One region of the Microbulbifer mixtoriginis genome, then DNA from elsewhere that is predicted to be linked to it. Evidence: predicted binding sites of a transcription regulator. Region 1 holds the regulator's gene; the other holds the start of a gene.
The links. Region 1 encodes sigma-54, which starts transcription at its own class of promoters, with help from an activator protein. Its sites were predicted from a motif close to TGGCACANNNNTTGCNNT; they were not measured.
Positions count from the first base shown of each region.

Region 2: the regulator sigma-54 is predicted to act here: its motif matches at 4,530-4,547, upstream of ACJJI0_RS16010 (RtcB family protein).

Region 1 covers NZ_CP174285.1:4,737,166-4,745,293, forward strand. The annotation lists gene rapZ (RNase adapter RapZ) at 1-123, opposite strand, end outside; gene ptsN (PTS IIA-like nitrogen regulatory protein PtsN) at 251-712, opposite strand; gene hpf (ribosome hibernation-promoting factor, HPF/YfiA family) at 716-1,006, opposite strand; gene ACJJI0_RS20725 (RNA polymerase factor sigma-54) at 1,188-2,633, opposite strand; gene lptB (LPS export ABC transporter ATP-binding protein) at 2,827-3,552, opposite strand; gene lptA (lipopolysaccharide transport periplasmic protein LptA) at 3,645-4,193, opposite strand; gene lptC (LPS export ABC transporter periplasmic protein LptC) at 4,180-4,746, opposite strand; gene ACJJI0_RS20745 (KdsC family phosphatase) at 4,746-5,285, opposite strand; gene ACJJI0_RS20750 (KpsF/GutQ family sugar-phosphate isomerase) at 5,348-6,319, opposite strand; gene ACJJI0_RS20755 (MlaC/ttg2D family ABC transporter substrate-binding protein) at 6,732-7,385, shown strand; gene ACJJI0_RS20760 (BolA family protein) at 7,473-7,706, shown strand; gene murA (UDP-N-acetylglucosamine 1-carboxyvinyltransferase) at 7,749-8,128, shown strand, end outside.
Region 2 covers NZ_CP174285.1:3,670,959-3,679,086, forward strand. The annotation lists gene ACJJI0_RS15990 (DUF885 domain-containing protein) at 1-214, shown strand, start outside; gene ACJJI0_RS15995 (TSUP family transporter) at 321-1,100, opposite strand; gene ACJJI0_RS16000 (C13 family peptidase) at 1,234-2,724, opposite strand; gene rtcR (RNA repair transcriptional activator RtcR) at 2,785-4,383, opposite strand; gene ACJJI0_RS16010 (RtcB family protein) at 4,614-5,843, shown strand; gene ACJJI0_RS16015 (slipin family protein) at 6,471-7,631, shown strand; gene ACJJI0_RS16020 (helix-turn-helix domain-containing protein) at 8,028-8,128, shown strand, end outside.

The DNA of each region.
Region 1 (8,128 bases):
GATGAGTTCGGGTAGTAGGCTAATCGGCAGATTGTCGATGCAGTTAAAGCCCGCATCTTCGAGCAGTTGAAGTGCGGAGCTTTTACCAGAGCCGGAGCGGCCGCTGATGATAATCAAACGCATGGGGACCCCCTCTTTTTAGCTCTTTATACCATTTAATCGTTGATTAAATGGTGTTTATATTCCTGGCGGTAATTTATAAATCGTGACTCCGGAATCGGATTACCAGGATATGAGCGCAAAGCTAGAATCAGGCTGCTGCGGCTGAGTCTATAGCTAGGGCGTAGAGTGCGTCGCTAGTGTCAGCCTGCCTCAACTTGTCCCGGACCTGGGTGTTAGAGAAGAGCGCAGCGATTTCTGCCAGTGTATCGAGATGTTGTTGTTCCGAATCTTCAGGGACCAGTAAGACAAAGAGCAGATCGACAGGCTGTCGGTCGATAGCGTCGAAATCTATGGCGGGTTCTGTAGTGCAGAGCACGCCAATAGGGTGCTCACATCCAGGAAGGCGGCAGTGGGGGATAGCCACACCTTCGCCAATTCCTGTGGAGCCTAGACGCTCGCGTGCTATCAGTTGGTTGAATATGGTGTCAGAGTCATGCTGTGGATATTGTTCGGCTACAGCCTGGGCGATATTGAGCAGCAATTTTTTTTTGCTGCTCCCCGCCAGATGGCAAAGGCTGAGGCGGGGAGAGAGTAAAGCTTCCAGTGTCATAGTTCAGCGGTGGTTCTGCAACTTCTCTTTGTGTTTTTTCAGTTGGCGGTCCAGTTTGTCTGTAAGCGAATCAATGGCCGCATACATGTCCTTGTCTTCCGAACCCGCGCAAAGATCGTGACCATTGATATGTACTCGGGCTTCGGCTTTCTGGATCAGCTTGTCTATGGATAGGATGACTTGCGCGTTGGTTATATTGTCATAATGCCTTGAGAGCTTTTCCAGCTTGTTCTCACAGTAGCTGCGCATTGGCGAGGTAACGTCGACGTGGTGACCACTAATATTGATCTGCATGGATTTCTCCTTACCAGGTGCATCACATTACGGCGAGCCTCCTTTCGGGTCGCAACCCTACTAGGAAGTGGCCCAGAATGGAAGGATACACTCAAAGTTTGGAGTTCGGTTGCGAAGGTGTAGTAATTGGTGCCAGGTTATGACTTGGCCTACCTCATGAGTCGAAACCCAAGCGGCCCCTTCAGACCAAGCGTTTTCGCTCGCTGGAGGAGGGAATTCCCATTGACTCGCGGTATTTCGCCACAGTGCGGCGGGCTACTTTAATACCCTGTTTATCGAGCTCTAGGGTAATTTTGTTATCTGAGAGCGGCTTGCGCGGGGTCTCTGCGTCAATCAGCTTGCGGATCAGGGCGCGGATAGCGGTTGAAGAGGCATCCTCACCGGAGTCTGTGCTGACGTGGCTCGAAAAGAAATACTTGAGCTCAAACACGCCGCGAGGCGTGAGCATGTATTTCTGGGTGGTCACCCTGGATATGGTCGATTCATGCATGCCAATAGATTCAGCAACATCTGCCAGCACCATAGGTCGCATGGCTTCCGGGCCTTCTTCAAAAAAACCTTGCTGCTTTTCGACAATACAGTTGGCTACTTTCAGTAAAGTCTCGTGGCGACTCTGCAGGCTCTTCATAAACCAACGTGCTTCTTGCAGGTGATCCCGCAAAAAATTGTTATCTCTGGAGTTGTCGGCACGCTTGACCAGGGAGGCGTAGTGGTCATTGATACGGATCTTTGGGGTGATCTCTGCATTCAATTCTACGTGCCAGCGAAGGGTTTTGCGGGAAACGACAATATCCGGAATTACATAGTCCGGTTCTTGCCCGCCATAGCTCTCTCCCGGACTGGGGTTTAAGGTCTGGATTAGGCGAATGGCCTCGCCTAGCTGGGCTTCAGTGAGTCGTGTGCGTCGACTCAACTGGCGAAAATCCCTTTTGCCAAGTAAGTCCAAGTGTTTCTCAATAATGTTTTGCGCTTGGCTTAGCCAAGGGGTATTTGGCGGCAACTGCTGCAGTTGTAATTGCAGGCATTCTTTGAGATCCCGAGCCCCGCAGCCAGCGGGATCAAACTGCTGAATAGCCTTTAGAACCGCGAGCACCTCATCTTCATCGATCGATAAAGAGGTGGCGACATCCTGCACAGAAGTACCAAGGAGGCCGCTGGGGGCTATGCCATCAATTAAGTTTTCACCAATCCACTTATCCTGCTCGGATAAGGGGGTCAAGTTCAGCTGCCAGCGTAGATGATCCTGAAGGCCGATGGAGGTGGAGTTACGCTCATAGCTGGAGGAATCTAACTCGTGGCTGCCGCTGTTATTGGTGTAGATATCATCCCAGCGCGAGTCGACGGGCAGCTCATCAGGAATTGCCTGGTCCCAGTCCCCCTCGGCCAGTTCGCGCTCTTCTACCGGCTGTGTTGTGTTTTCCGGTGTTTGTTCAGACTGTGGTTGATTTTCATCCACCTTTACGGATTGCTCTTCGCTATCCGCTTCCAGCATTGGGTTGTTGTCCAGTGCTGCCTGGACCTCCTGCTGCAGATCGAGTGTGGAGAGTTGCAGTAGGCGAATTGCTTGCTGCAACTGGGGGGTCATGGTCAGCTGTGTGCCGAGCTTGAGCTGGAGAGACTGCTTCATAGTGGAGCGCCGCAGGCCGATAAGACAGGGTGTCGATCAAATTGTCCTAAGATGGCGCAGACTACCCCTCTCTTCAATCTATTACAAGCAATAAGCGTGCCGGTCCTGGCGTGATAGCTGGCGCTATGTTTCCAGAATTATGATTATTCCCGTCTTAAGTGAAGAATTTAAGGACAGAAATTGGTGGTTAGCCTCAAATAGTGAATTCGTGTCCCAAATAAACTTCGCGCACCTGTTGGTTGGCGAGAACCTCATCCGGCGTGCCTGCAGCGATGATATGACCTTCACTGACAATGTAAGCGGTCTCACAGATATCCAGCGTTTCGCGAACATTATGGTCTGTGATTAGTACGCCAATATCGCGATCACGCAGGTGGCGGATGATCTCCTTGATATCGTTCACCGATATGGGGTCTACCCCAGCAAAGGGCTCGTCCAACAGGACGAAGCCGGGGTTGGTGGCCAGAGCGCGGGCAATCTCAACTCGGCGTCGTTCTCCACCAGAGAGGGCCATACCCAGGCTTTGCGCGATATGGGTTATATTAAATTCCTCAAGTAGTGCTTGGGCCTGTTGTTGCCGCTCGTCTCTTGAGAGGTCCTTGCGGGTTTCAAGGATTGCTAAGATATTGTCTTTTACCGTCAAGCGGCGAAATACAGAGGCTTCTTGGGGGAGATAACCGATACCTTTGCGTGCGCGTCCGTGCATGGATAGCCGGGTTATATCCTCATCGTCGATCATCACCCTGCCAGCGTCGGCCTGCACCAGCCCGGCAATCATATAAAAGCAGGTTGTTTTGCCGGCACCGTTAGGGCCGAGGAGGCCAACAACCTGTCCACTGGAAACACTGACGGTGACATCCTGGACAACTTTTCTTTTTTTATACTGTTTCGCGAGATGTAACGCTTTGAGCGTTGGCATAGTGTGTACCGAATCTATCCATGCCGCGGGCAGAGTGATGCCCGCCGGTGCAATAATATTTGTTACTTATGATGAGGTATTAAGTAGAGGGTTTACTGGCCTTGATTATCATTGGCGTCTTGCGAGCTCTCTTTCTTCTCGGGTTTCCAGGTCATCTCTACACGCCCTTTCCCAGTTTGGCCCTTGGCGCTCATTTGCTCGGTAGTGAGATCGTAGTCAATTTTTTCCGCTGTCAGTGTGTTGCCTTCCCGGTCAACATGGGCTTTACCGGTTAGTTGCAACTCCTCAGAGCCCACTTGATATACAATGCGTTGGGCTCTGGCTTTTACGGGGTTCTCGCCCTGGAGGATCTTTTGCTGGAAATGTGCGGGTTTGCCCACGGCCACTACACGACTAATCTCCTTTTCTGGAGTGAAATAAACCTCAACGCGGTCTGCCCGTATTTTTAAAGAGCCCTGAGTTATAACAACATTGTTGCTATATACCACCAAGTTATTATTTAGACCTGCATTCATTGCATCAGAGCTGATATTGATCCGCTGTTGGCGGTCCTCAGGCAGTGCAAAAGCTGATGAGGCTGTGAGCAGGAGCGCTGCGATGGTGGAGACTTTTAACAGGTGGCGGTAATTAGTCAGTGTCATAGATGCTCTTTACATCGGATAGGATTTCCATCCGGTCTTCATTCAAGTAAGCGCGCATGCCTTTGCCGGTGGTGCGGTTTTGGCCAGAGCTTATAGTAACAACTTTGTCTGTCTCGGCGAATTCCTTCGCGGGGAGAATCGTAATACTGGACGTTTCCAATTTGATGCCGCCTGGGGTGGGTAGTTCATCAATTTCTACATCGCCACTCAGGACTACTCGTTCACCGCGATTGTGTGCCACCCCTTCTCGGGACTCGGTACGCCATTTAGGCTGGTCATCTTGGTAAAAAACCATGCGAGGTTCGGTCAGGTCTGCCCGGTCACGGCGTTTAAACTGGTAGTAGGTTATCTGGTCCGCGTCCACGCGATAGGCTAGATTTCCTTCCTCATTAAAGTGGCGTGTTTTGGCATTTCGGATGATTAGCTCTGCCGCTTTGTCATGCTGCTGGGGGGTAGGTCGAACCCCCAGCAGCTGATCAGGTGGGCTCTCTGAAAGCCACAGGCCAACACTGATTAGCGATATTACTAATAGCAGCGGTAGCCAGGTGCGCATTATTTCTCTCCAATGTAGGGGGCGAGGGCAGAATCAAATGTTCCCTGGGCCAGCATAATTCGATCACAAGCTTCGCGCACTGCACCTTCACCACCGCAGGCTCGAGTTATCCACAGGGCACGTTCTATGACTGGAGGAGCTGCATTGGGAGGAGCTATGGGGCAGCCGATACGGGTCATAACCAGTAGGTCAGGATAGTCGTCGCCAATATAGGCGATATCTTCCAGGCGGCATGACTCGTCGGACAAGAGTTCCTGCAGTGCAGTAAATTTGTCCTCGCGCCCTTGGATCAGTTTAGTGATGCCAAGATCGTGAGCGCGGCGTTCCACTACTGAGCTGCGTCGCCCTGTAATAATGGCTACGCGAACCCCGGAATTTTGCAGCATTTTAATGCCGTGCCCATCGAGTGTATTGAAGGTCTTCAGCTCATTGCCGTTATTGTCGAAATAGAGCTTGCCATCGGTGAGGACGCCATCTACATCCAATACCAACCAGCGTACCTTCTGCAGTGCAGAGTTTATTTCTTCTTCTGAAACCACCAGGTTAATCCTTTCGAAATGTCTGTGAGGTGCTAATTTGCGCCGTCATTTATTTGATTATCTCAGATTACGCCGGCGCGTAATATATCGTGCATATGTAAAACACCTACGGGGTGGTGGACTTTATCCTCCACGACGAGTGCGGTGATTTTGTAGTCTTCCATAATTCGCAGTGCTTCAGCAGCCAGGGTTTCGGCAGATACCGTTTTGGGAAGGCGGCTCATCACTTGATCCATTGTGGCCTTACCCAGCTCGATTTTGTGGTCGATCACTCGTCGTAGATCCCCATCGGTGAACACACCGAGCAGCTCACCTTTGGAATCGACAATAGTGGTCATACCAAACCCTTTACTGGTCATTTCTAGTAGGGCCTTAGATAGCAAAGTATCGGGTTGGACCTGGGGTAACTCCTCTCCTGCGTGCATAACATCTTCGACCTTGAGTAACAGACGTCTACCGAGGGCTCCTCCTGGATGGGAAAATGCGAAATCTTCAGCGGTAAAGCCTCTCGCTTCCAGTAGGGCTACAGCTAGAGCATCACCCATAACCAGTGTGACAGTGGTTGATGAGGTTGGTGCTAGATTAAGAGGGCAGGCTTCCGTTTGCACCGAAATATCCAGGTTTACCTCTGCAGCTTGTGCTAATGGCGAATCCGTCTTCCCTGTCATGCTGATCATGGGGATACCCAGGCGTTTCAGTAATGGCAGCAGAGTAAGTACCTCTGCGGAAGAGCCTGAATTAGAGATAGATATCACTAAGTCGTCGCGAGTGATCATTCCTAGGTCGCCATGGCTCGCTTCCCCTGGGTGGACGAAAAAACTTGGGGTACCGGTGCTAGCGAGGGTTGCCGCTATTTTACGACCGATATGTCCTGACTTACCCATACCTGTCACGATGGTACGGCCTGGGCATTTTAAGATCATCTCGCAGGCGCGCTGGAAGTCGCCGTTGATCCTATGCTCCAGTGCGGCGACAGCTTCCATTTCCATTCGCACAGTGCGCCTTCCAGCTTCCATTGTTAATTCTCGGGTCATTAAGTGCCTCTAGTTACTGACTTCTAAATATACAAATTTATAACTATTGAACGTATTTGTGATAACTCTACCTGCCCAATTTAACTTGTGGGCATATAGCACAGTGGGAGATCGTTGTTCTTCTTTGGGCTTGTAGCGACAGTTGGTACGATTGTCGTGCTAATCTAAATACGAACACCCAACAGGCATGTAGGAAAACCGGTCGCCTGCCGGAGTGTCAAATGACACGCTCGTACACTGCCACACCACCGGGCGCGGTCATGGTATAGTCTGCCGCCGCTGCTGTCAGCTATGTCACTCAGCGGATGAACGACAAATTCCCATTTACTGGGACTGATTGCCAGCAGCTTCGTCATGGCACTTATTTACGCTGTGTGCGTCCAAGGAATGATTTGCTAATTGGAGAGTATTTGTGAATACATCATTTTGGATTGGTCGGTACGGTTTTTCCCGGTGGCTAAGATTTGTACTTTGCGCAGTATTGGTATCTGCTGTGGTCCCCGCTGCGCATGCCGATCAAAACCCCTATGTAATGATTGAAGGGGTTTCCCAAAAACTGTTGAGTGTGATTCGCTCAAATGCCCAATATGCCAACTCTGATCCGCAGAGATATTACAGCGCTATTGAGGGGGTCCTGACGCCGGTTGTGGATTTTGATTTTATCGCACGCGGTGTTATGGGGCGTTATGCCAAACAGGCGACTGCATCCCAGCGCTCCCGTTTTTCCAGTGCTTTTCGTCGAGATCTGGTGGCAACATTTGCTCGCGGTGTAGCAAATTTTGGCGACCTCGATGTGAAAGTGGTCAACCCGGGAACTTTGCCCAGTGGGAACCGGGTTAATGTTTTGCAGGAAGTGCGCAGTAAAGAGGGTATTACCAAAGTTTCTTATACTCTGGTGCGTAACCGCGCCGGAGAGTGGAAGCTGATTAACGTTATCTTAAATGGCGTTAATTTGGGTAAAACTTTCCGCAGTCAGTTTTCTCAATCTATGCAGTCTTATGGGGATATCGACAAGGTAATCTCCAACTGGTCCGCAGGACAGGATGTTGCCGATAAAGTGAGCTAGTCGGCGAACTTCAGGGTGCGCAGCTGCGCACCCTTCATGATTCAAGTACACTTGCGTGATGTTTTTTAACTAACGCAAATCCCACCTATGCAACCAGATGAAATCAAAACCCTCATTGAGGGTCATATCCCCGAGAGTAATGTCGACGTCGCCTTTGAAGGTAGCCACCTGATGGTGACTGTGGTGAGCAGCGCCTTTGAAGGCCTAAGCCGCTTGAAAAAGCAACAGCTGGTTTATGCGGCGCTAAATGACAAAATTGCCGACGGCACTTTGCACGCCGTGCAAATGCAGACCCTTACTCCAGAAGAAGCCAGTCGATAACCTGTCGCCTGTATTCAGGCGACTCCCGAAATACGAGACCGAATGGATAAGTTAATAATAGAGGGTGGTAGCCCAGTTTCCGGCACCCTGCGAATTTCTGGTGCGAAGAATTCCGCTCTGCCAATTTTGGCCGCAGCACTTTTGGCCGATGGTCCGGTACATATTCATAATCTGCCACACCTTAATGACATCACCACGATGATCACCCTGCTGCGCTGTATGGGGTGTGATGTCACAATTGATGAGAAGCTGGGTGTTGAAATAGACCCCCGTTCGGTCAACGATCTGACGGCGCCCTACGAGCTGGTGAAAACCATGCGCGCCTCTATTTTGGTTTTGGGCCCGCTACTGGCCCGCCACGGTGTAGCCAATGTCTCTTTCCCTGGCGGCTGTGCGATCGGCAGTCGTCCGGTGGATATCCA
Region 2 (8,128 bases), 1.1 Mb from region 1:
AGTGGATCGTTATATATCCTGGCCGGGCCAAGCCCTCTCTTACAAAATGGGAGAAATTAAGATCCGCCAGTTACGCGCTCAAGCGGAAAAGGAGTTGGGAGAAAAATTTGATCTGCGTGCTTTCCACGATGCACTGTTAAAAAATGGAGCCCTACCGCTTTCCATGTTGGAAGAGCAGATGCAACGGTTTATTGCGGAGCAGAAAGCCTCTTAAAGTGTCTTGTTTTGCAATCCCACTCTTCATTGTTAGGGCGGGATTGCAAGAATAAGCCGGCGTATAACCGGCAAATTATTGATACAAACGGTAAAGCAGCTTGTTTTCAGATAAAATCTATCCATCCCATAGCGTGTGCGTATTTTATTAGCATCCCGCTACACATCAGTACGACTACCCCTCTCAAATAGGTGGGGTTGATTTTAAAAAGGCAGTGTGACCCTATCCATGCACCTATGACTTGTCCAGCCATCATCAAAATGCCTATGACCCATACCACTTGCCCTGCAACTAAAAATACCAATAAAGAGGCTACGTTGGTGGAGAAGTTAAGAGGCTTTGCCATTGCGGTGGCTGTCAATAAATCTTGTCCTCGGCAAGCAATGCCTGACAAGGTGAAAAATGACCCAGTCCCAGGCCCAAACATGCCGTCGTAGTATCCAATAAATGGAATTACCCCATATTGATATTTCTTGCTAGATAGTTTTGGTTCATCATTATTCTGGGCTATAGCCGGAGAAATCAGAAAGTAAATAGCAATAAATAACAGTACTATAGGGATGACAAAAGATAAGATGTCAGTATTGATAAGTTGTACGGCTATGGTTCCAATAGCGGCTCCAATAAAGGCGGATAGCATCAACCTCCTAACCCCATCCCAGCTTACTTTTTTACCCCTAATCATCATATAAGTGGCTGTTGCTGTACCGATACTGCCTTGTAATTTATTGGTACCTAAGGCAGATAGTGGTGGAACACCGCTTAAGATTAAGGCCGGAACGGTTATCAGGCCGCCGCCACCCGCTAATGTATCGAGTAGGCCGGCAACAATAGCAACGAAAAATAAGATAAGTAATAACTCTGTAGAGAAGCTAGCGAAATCCAAAAAGATACCTCCTTTCGCTTACTGTTAGATTTATTAGCTAATAAAGCCTGAATATTTTTTACAGGAAGAAGCATTTATAAATTTCCCGCCAAACTAATAAGAAATAACTTATTTCTGACGAAGAAATACCCGTCTAATTTGCTTTCTCTTTCCCCTGCCACCACATCAGGAAGTCCTCTCCCACTGAATACTGGGGCAGGGAGTGGCGGCTTCTGCTAATTTCCTGCTCCTGCTCCATTTCGGTTACTTTTAATTTTGTAGCTTCAAACCAGGCTTCAGGATTGTCCACACCTTGGTTAAGGGCCTCACCGTAAAGGGCTGAGCTAAACCAGGTGCGCTGAGAGTCGTCACTGCAACCAAAGGAGCTGCGGTCGGCAGCGGCTGAAGTAAAGATTACTCTGTTGGGGTTATTTAAAGCTTCTATCCACTGTCCGGAAAAGCAAGCCGAAATTATGATCCATTGGTGCTGGGCGTTAATATTGTCTAACCACTGTTGCCCATCTTTTAGAGATAGGTCGTTAAGTGGTATTTCACCTTCGGCAATTTTGAAGTCTCCATTGCGAGCACCATGGCTTACAAGGTGCACCAGAAGCAGATCTTCTTTGGGGTCCATCAGTTGATCTAGAGCTGTTAGACTTTCCTGGATACTGGTTCGAGTGGCCAAGGGAAAACCGTAACCGCCACCGTTACTAAGGCGCAGCAGTCGCTGGTCGATATCAAAAGCTTTATCTAGGCGTTCTGCCACCCACTCCAGCTCCCTTGCAAATACCGGAGAGGTACCATCACCACCTACTAGTAGTGTGTAAATATCACGGATGCCGGGTCTTTGTGGGGGCAGTGCGTTTATAGCATTTCGTAAGCGTTCACTCTCACTGTAGAGGCGGGTTTCCGCTTGGGCGCCGGGTATATTCGCCAGTGCGCGCCAAGCAGCTTCGCTAGGGTAATAAATACCTTCGGAGAAATAGCCAGGTTTCTCGATAATGTTGCCTTCAGCATCCGTACTAATTTGTGTACCTTCCCCCTCAGCTTCCCCATAGCTGAATGTGGCATGGATCACAGTGCCGTCAGGCTGAGTGAGTTCACCCTCGCCAGAGTATGAGCCGTACTCGAAGCCGCCGGTATAACGATAGCCATCGCTATCCGAGTAGTTGCCTTGTATTAAATAGCCGTTTTCAAAAGTGCCCTGATAAAGGCTGCCATCATCGGTACTGAGTTTGCCTTCGCCATGAGGGTCAAAAGCCAAAAACTCGCCATGGTAAATGTCACCGTCATCCCAATTTAACGTACCGTTTTTTAGCTCCCCTTCAAGGAATTCACCTATCCACACAGTTCCATTGCAGGTATAGCGACCTTTGCCGTGGGGCTCCCCATTGAGAAACTCGCCTTCATAAGTACAACCATCATTTCCGGTTAATACGCCTTCGCCCGTCATGCGGCCTTCTCGAAAGAAGCCACGATAAAGGCTGCCATTGGGCCATTCGAGTTGGCCCTGCCCATGAAATAGGCCGTTTAACATATCGCCCTTGTATACCGAGCCATCTGGCAAGGCGGTTCCGCCTGCAAACTGAGTTGGCTCGCAGGCACTGAGTAAAAAAATAAGCGGGAAAAAGTAGATAGATCTCATTCCATGATCCAGCATCAGGGTTTAGGAATGAGACTAACAAAAAATGGTGCCAGGCGGCCTCTATGTTTTATTCAGTTGGTCGAATTTAAGACCGTATTTATCTAAAAGTTGGCGTATCCGGTGAGAGTCGTTATTGGATTTTTTTGCTGTGCGGCTTACTTGGAACAGTTTGCGTCCGGCCGCCGCCATAGAGTTGGACTCCTCACAAACTTGAATCAGTCCCGCCAGCTTGATCTGCTCGTAGTAATCCATCTGTTCGATGCGGTCACGGCCCAACAAAGTTTCAATACGGGCCAAGGGCAGTGATGACTTACTCTGTGGGCTTTGCCACTTAATCTGTAATCTGTGAATTTCCTCCTCCACTACCTGGGTCGTGATACGCCCGCCGTCGGCGAGGGTGCCCATGCGCAGGATACTGGCGTTAAGATCGCGAAAGTTCGCTGACCAGCTGGCCTCTACCGAGCGGCCAAAGTTCAGGTACCTCTCCCGCGCCGCTTTATTGAAGCTCACCAGGTGGCCAGACTTTGTGGAGAAGGCTTCAAGCTCAAAGTCGATATTGGGTTCCAGGTCTTCAATACGCTCACGCAGAGAGGGTAGGCGGTAGGTCCATAAGTCGATACGGGCCAGCAGGTCTGCACGAAACTTACCCTCGCGACTGAGCTGTACTAGATCCCGGTTGGTGCCAGCGATCAGCTGGAAGTGACTGCTCACTTCTTTATCTGAGCCAAAGGGCATAAAGCGCTTGTGCTCTATGGCCCGCAGTAGCATTGCCTGTTCGTCCAGTCCCAACTCGCCAATCTCATCCAGAAATAGCAGACCCTTATCCGCCTCCATTAATAGCCCAGGGCGGTGTGTGGTGGCACCGGTAAAGGCCCCTTTGCGGTGGCCGAATAGGGCGGACATGGCATTCTCACCACGCAGGGTGGCGCAGTTTACTGCTACCAGGCCTCCTTCCAATTTTCCGCGTTGTTTACGTAACTCATAGACACGCTGGGCCAGCTGGGATTTTCCTGCCCCCGTCGGTCCTGTAATGAGAATGGGCGCATCGGAGCGAATAGAGACCTGCTCTAACTGCTCGATCATCTGGTTAAAGGCCTGGTTGTTGGTTTCGATACCGCCTTTCAGGTAGGTGGTGCCCTCCTGGTGTTCTCGCTGGAAACGTGAGGCAATCTGGTCGTACTTGGATAGATCCAAATCGATAATCTGGTACTGATCCGGCAAATTACTGTTTTTCTGTGCAGGAGAAGTTTGCAGCAGGCGCCCAGGGAAATAACCGGCCTCTGTGAGCAGGTAGAGACAGATCTGGGCCACGTGGGTGCCAGTTGTGATATGTACCAGGTATTGCTCCTGATCCGGCTTAAAAGCGTAATCGCGGGCGAAATCCAGCAGGTTGCTGTACACACTCTCGAAATCCCAGGGGTCATTGAAGTTGACCCGGTGATGGACCACGTTGGTTTCAGGGGAAATACGTGCAATGTCCTCAGTGACCTGGTCTGCCAGGTTTTTCGAGTGGTTGTCGAAAAGGAGCTCAAGCCGATCGATCAGCAGGTCATCGTGCTGGCACATAGAGATATTGGGGCGCCACTTGTCCCAACGCTTGTCACTTTTACCGCGCCGATCTTTAGTCGTGCCGAGAATACTGATAGCTACTGTTTTCATACTATCTAAAATAATAAATAGCTATCTTAAAAGATAGATTTTCTATACATCGTACTGGGCTAACCCTCCCTTAGAACGCTACTGATAAAATAATTTTTTCATAAAAAACAATGAGTTACAGAAATTGGGAAAGTTTCTGCAAAAGTTGGCACTCAATTCGCTATATCAATGGCAAAAGAAGCGCGTGAAGTGGTAAACGCGGTTTCATGAGATTCTTAAAGGAGCGAGAGATGAAACCATTGCCGTATGAAGTGATGCAGGCAGGTGGGGTACCGATTAAGTCTTGGACCTTAGGTGTGCCCTTTGAAGAAGAAGCCAGGGCGCAGCTTAAAAATATTTCGCAGTTGCCTTTTATCCACAAGTGGGTGGCGGCAATGCCCGATGTACACCTGGGCAAAGGCGCCACCATTGGCAGTGTGGTACCCACCCTGGGAGCGGTAATCCCCGCAGCCGTGGGTGTGGATATTGGCTGTGGCATGATGGCAGTCCGCACCAGCCTCACTGCAGCACAGCTGCCAGACAACCTGGCGGGCGTCCGCAGTGCTATTGAGCGCGCCGTGCCCCACGGCCGCACTGGTCGGCACCGGGGTAGGGGTCGGGATAAGGGGGCCTGGGAGAATCCGCCGGACGATGCACTTGCCGGCTGGGCACCTTTGGCAGCGCAGTTTGAGGTGCTGAAAGAGAAGCACCCAGTATTGAAAAATACAAATAATATCAATCACTTGGGAACGCTTGGTACCGGTAATCACTTTATTGAGATGTGCCTGGATGAGCAAGGCAGCGTGTGGTTGATGTTGCACAGCGGCTCTCGTGGTGTGGGTAACCGTATTGGTACCTACTTTATCGAAAAGGCCAAGCGGGATATGGAACGCTGGCATATCCACTTGCCCGATAGTGACTTGGCCTATTTCACTGAGGGTAGTGAGCATTTCAATGACTATGTGCAGGCGGTGGAGTGGGCGCAGGAATTTGCTCGCATCAACCGTGAAGTCATGATGGTACGCACTATTGGCGCGGTGAAGCAGGCACTGGGTATGGATTTTGAGGCGCGTATGGAGGCGGTAAACTGCCATCACAATTACGTTTCCCGCGAACAACACTACGGCAAGGAGGTACTGGTAACGCGCAAGGGCGCTGTAAGGGCGCGTGTTGATGAAATGGGCATTATTCCCGGAAGTATGGGGGCCAAGTCTTTTATTGTGCGGGGGTTAGGAAACGAGGAAAGCTTCTGCAGCTGTAGCCATGGTGCCGGGCGGGTGATGTCCCGCACCAAGGCGAAAAAACTGGTATCCCTGGAAGAGCATCACGCGGCTACTGTCGACGTGGAATGCCGTAAAGATGAAGGTGTGATCGACGAAACCCCATCGGCCTACAAACCTATTGAGAAGGTTATGGCAGCACAAAAAGACCTGGTGGAAATCGTTTACACCCTCAAGCAGGTAGTCTGTGTCAAAGGATAGTTAGCACCGGCCAGGGATAAGGCGTTTAATAGTGAGGAATGTCGGAAGTTATGCCCAAAGGGCAGGCTCTCCGCAAGCAAGTTTGAATGTTTGTGTTCCAGTCAGCGGAGCCGGTTCTGTATGCCGGCCTGGCACCCCCGACGCTGGCGGTAGGTGTACCCACTGGGGCAATCTTCAAACGCTAACTTTGTCGCTCAATTGGTAGAGCAACCGTTAAATCGGTTTGTTACAGGTTCGATTCCTGTCAAAGTCATGTCGCCTGGAAAGCGACTTTAAGGGAAGGCGAGAGCCTGGGGTTCGAGTCCCCACAAAGAAGCCTTCTTTGTTGAAATCTATCCGGGGCCTACAGTGCCTTATGGTTTCGGTTATTGGGAATTGCAGCAATAGCTAGCCATAAAGGCACGCCGGCGGCAGTGTCGCCTTGCGTGGGTTTACGCTGTGCGTGTGGATTACAGCATTTGCATTGATTCTATTTTGGCCAAGGATGTTGGCTTCGTTACCCAGGATGGGTGCAAGAAGAACTTTGCAGAACCGCTGTATTTTGCACCCTCTGTGTATAAGCGTTGGGCCACTCTGAGATCGAGTGGGCCCCACCCTAAAGGAATAAAATGATAAGAGATCGGAGAAATGAAGTCTCTCTTTAAAATATGGAAGATTGTCAATGTGGCTGATAACGAGCGAGCACTGCTGTTTCGCCGCAGCCGATTTGAAAGGGTGCTGCCACCAGGGCGTCACCGTATTTGGCTGCTCTCAGGTGATGTACGGGTGGAGACCTATGATATTACTGAGGTGGTTTTTGATGCGATTAAAGCAAAATTCCTACTGAATACTTATAGCGAAGTGTTAGGTGAATATTTGCAGTCCTACGAATTGTCTGATCAGCAAGTCGGACTTTTCTATCGGGATGGTAACCTGGTAGATATCCTTCCCCCTGGTTCATACCGGGCCGTATGGAAAGGAGGGGAAACCGTTCGTGTAGGTATTGTGGATATTTCCAGGGAATACACCATTGATGACAATGTACTGGGGCTTCTCGGTCGCGGTGCCTGCGCAAGCCAAATACGCATCGCTGCTCAGGCGGTAAGCTATAACGAAGTTCCCGATGAGCATGTGGGTCTTTTAGTTGTCAATGGAAAGTTGGAGAAAGCGCTGCAGCCGGGTCGCTATGGGTTTTGGAAATACAATCGCTCTATCGCAGTGAAATTGATAGATATGCGCCTGCAAACTATTGAAGTGAGTGGCCAGGAAATTCTAACCAAAGATAGAGTTAGCCTGCGTATCAACTTAAGTGGCAGTTTCAAGATTACAGATCCACAGCGGGTGGCATTGAAGCTCAGTGATTATAAAAACCATATTTATCGTGAATTACAACTAAGTTTGCGTGAAGCGGTGGGTACCCAGACTCTGGATAGCTTATTAGCAGATAAAGATCGGCTGAATATTGTTATTGCAACGGGGATCCATAAAAAACTAGCGCATTACGGTATCGAAATTGTCAGTGTCGGAGTGAAAGATATTATCTTACCGGGCGACATGAAGATGATTCTTAATCAGGTAGTGGAAGCTCAGAAGGAGTCTGAAGCGAATTTAATAAAGCGTCGTGAAGAGACCCAGGCTATGCGCTCCCTGCATAACACTGCCAAGATGATGGATAACAATCCTACATTACTGCGTCTAAAAGAATTGGAATCCTTAGAAAAAGTCAGTACACGCATCGATAAAATTTCAGTTTATGGCGGCCTAGAAGGCGTTCTTAATGATCTGGTGAAACTGCGTCCAACAGCTTAAGGTAGCAAGCCACCGAGTAAGCTTTGAGTTTTAAGGACTTAGGCAGTGACTAAGATAGACGGTGCTCAGGGGAAGGGCCGCAGACAGATTTTGCGGACCTCCCTTACTTTGTCCTTGTGCCTGGGAATGCCGATTCTTATTAAAACTATTCGTGCAGGCCGTAAAAGCCTGGCCTTTCAAATCGTATTGTCACCGCTATTGTAGACCAGTGGTGTAAGCAAATTATGCTTTAAACGCTGCACCTACAATAAAAAATTCCTCAGTTTGTTATTGCCAAAAAGAATTTTTTACCGACGTTAATGTGTATAGGTGCAGAAAAAGAAGCTGGATGAAGATATAAATATTGGCTGTAGATTTTTCATGAGAAATCGGTTCAAGGGTAACTAAAATAATCCGATGAAGAGGTTAGATAAAAATAGAAATAAAGTAACTCAAGCAGCGCAGTTAATTGAGGAAAACCTTCATAGAAATTTGAAAATTACCGATATTGCTAATCA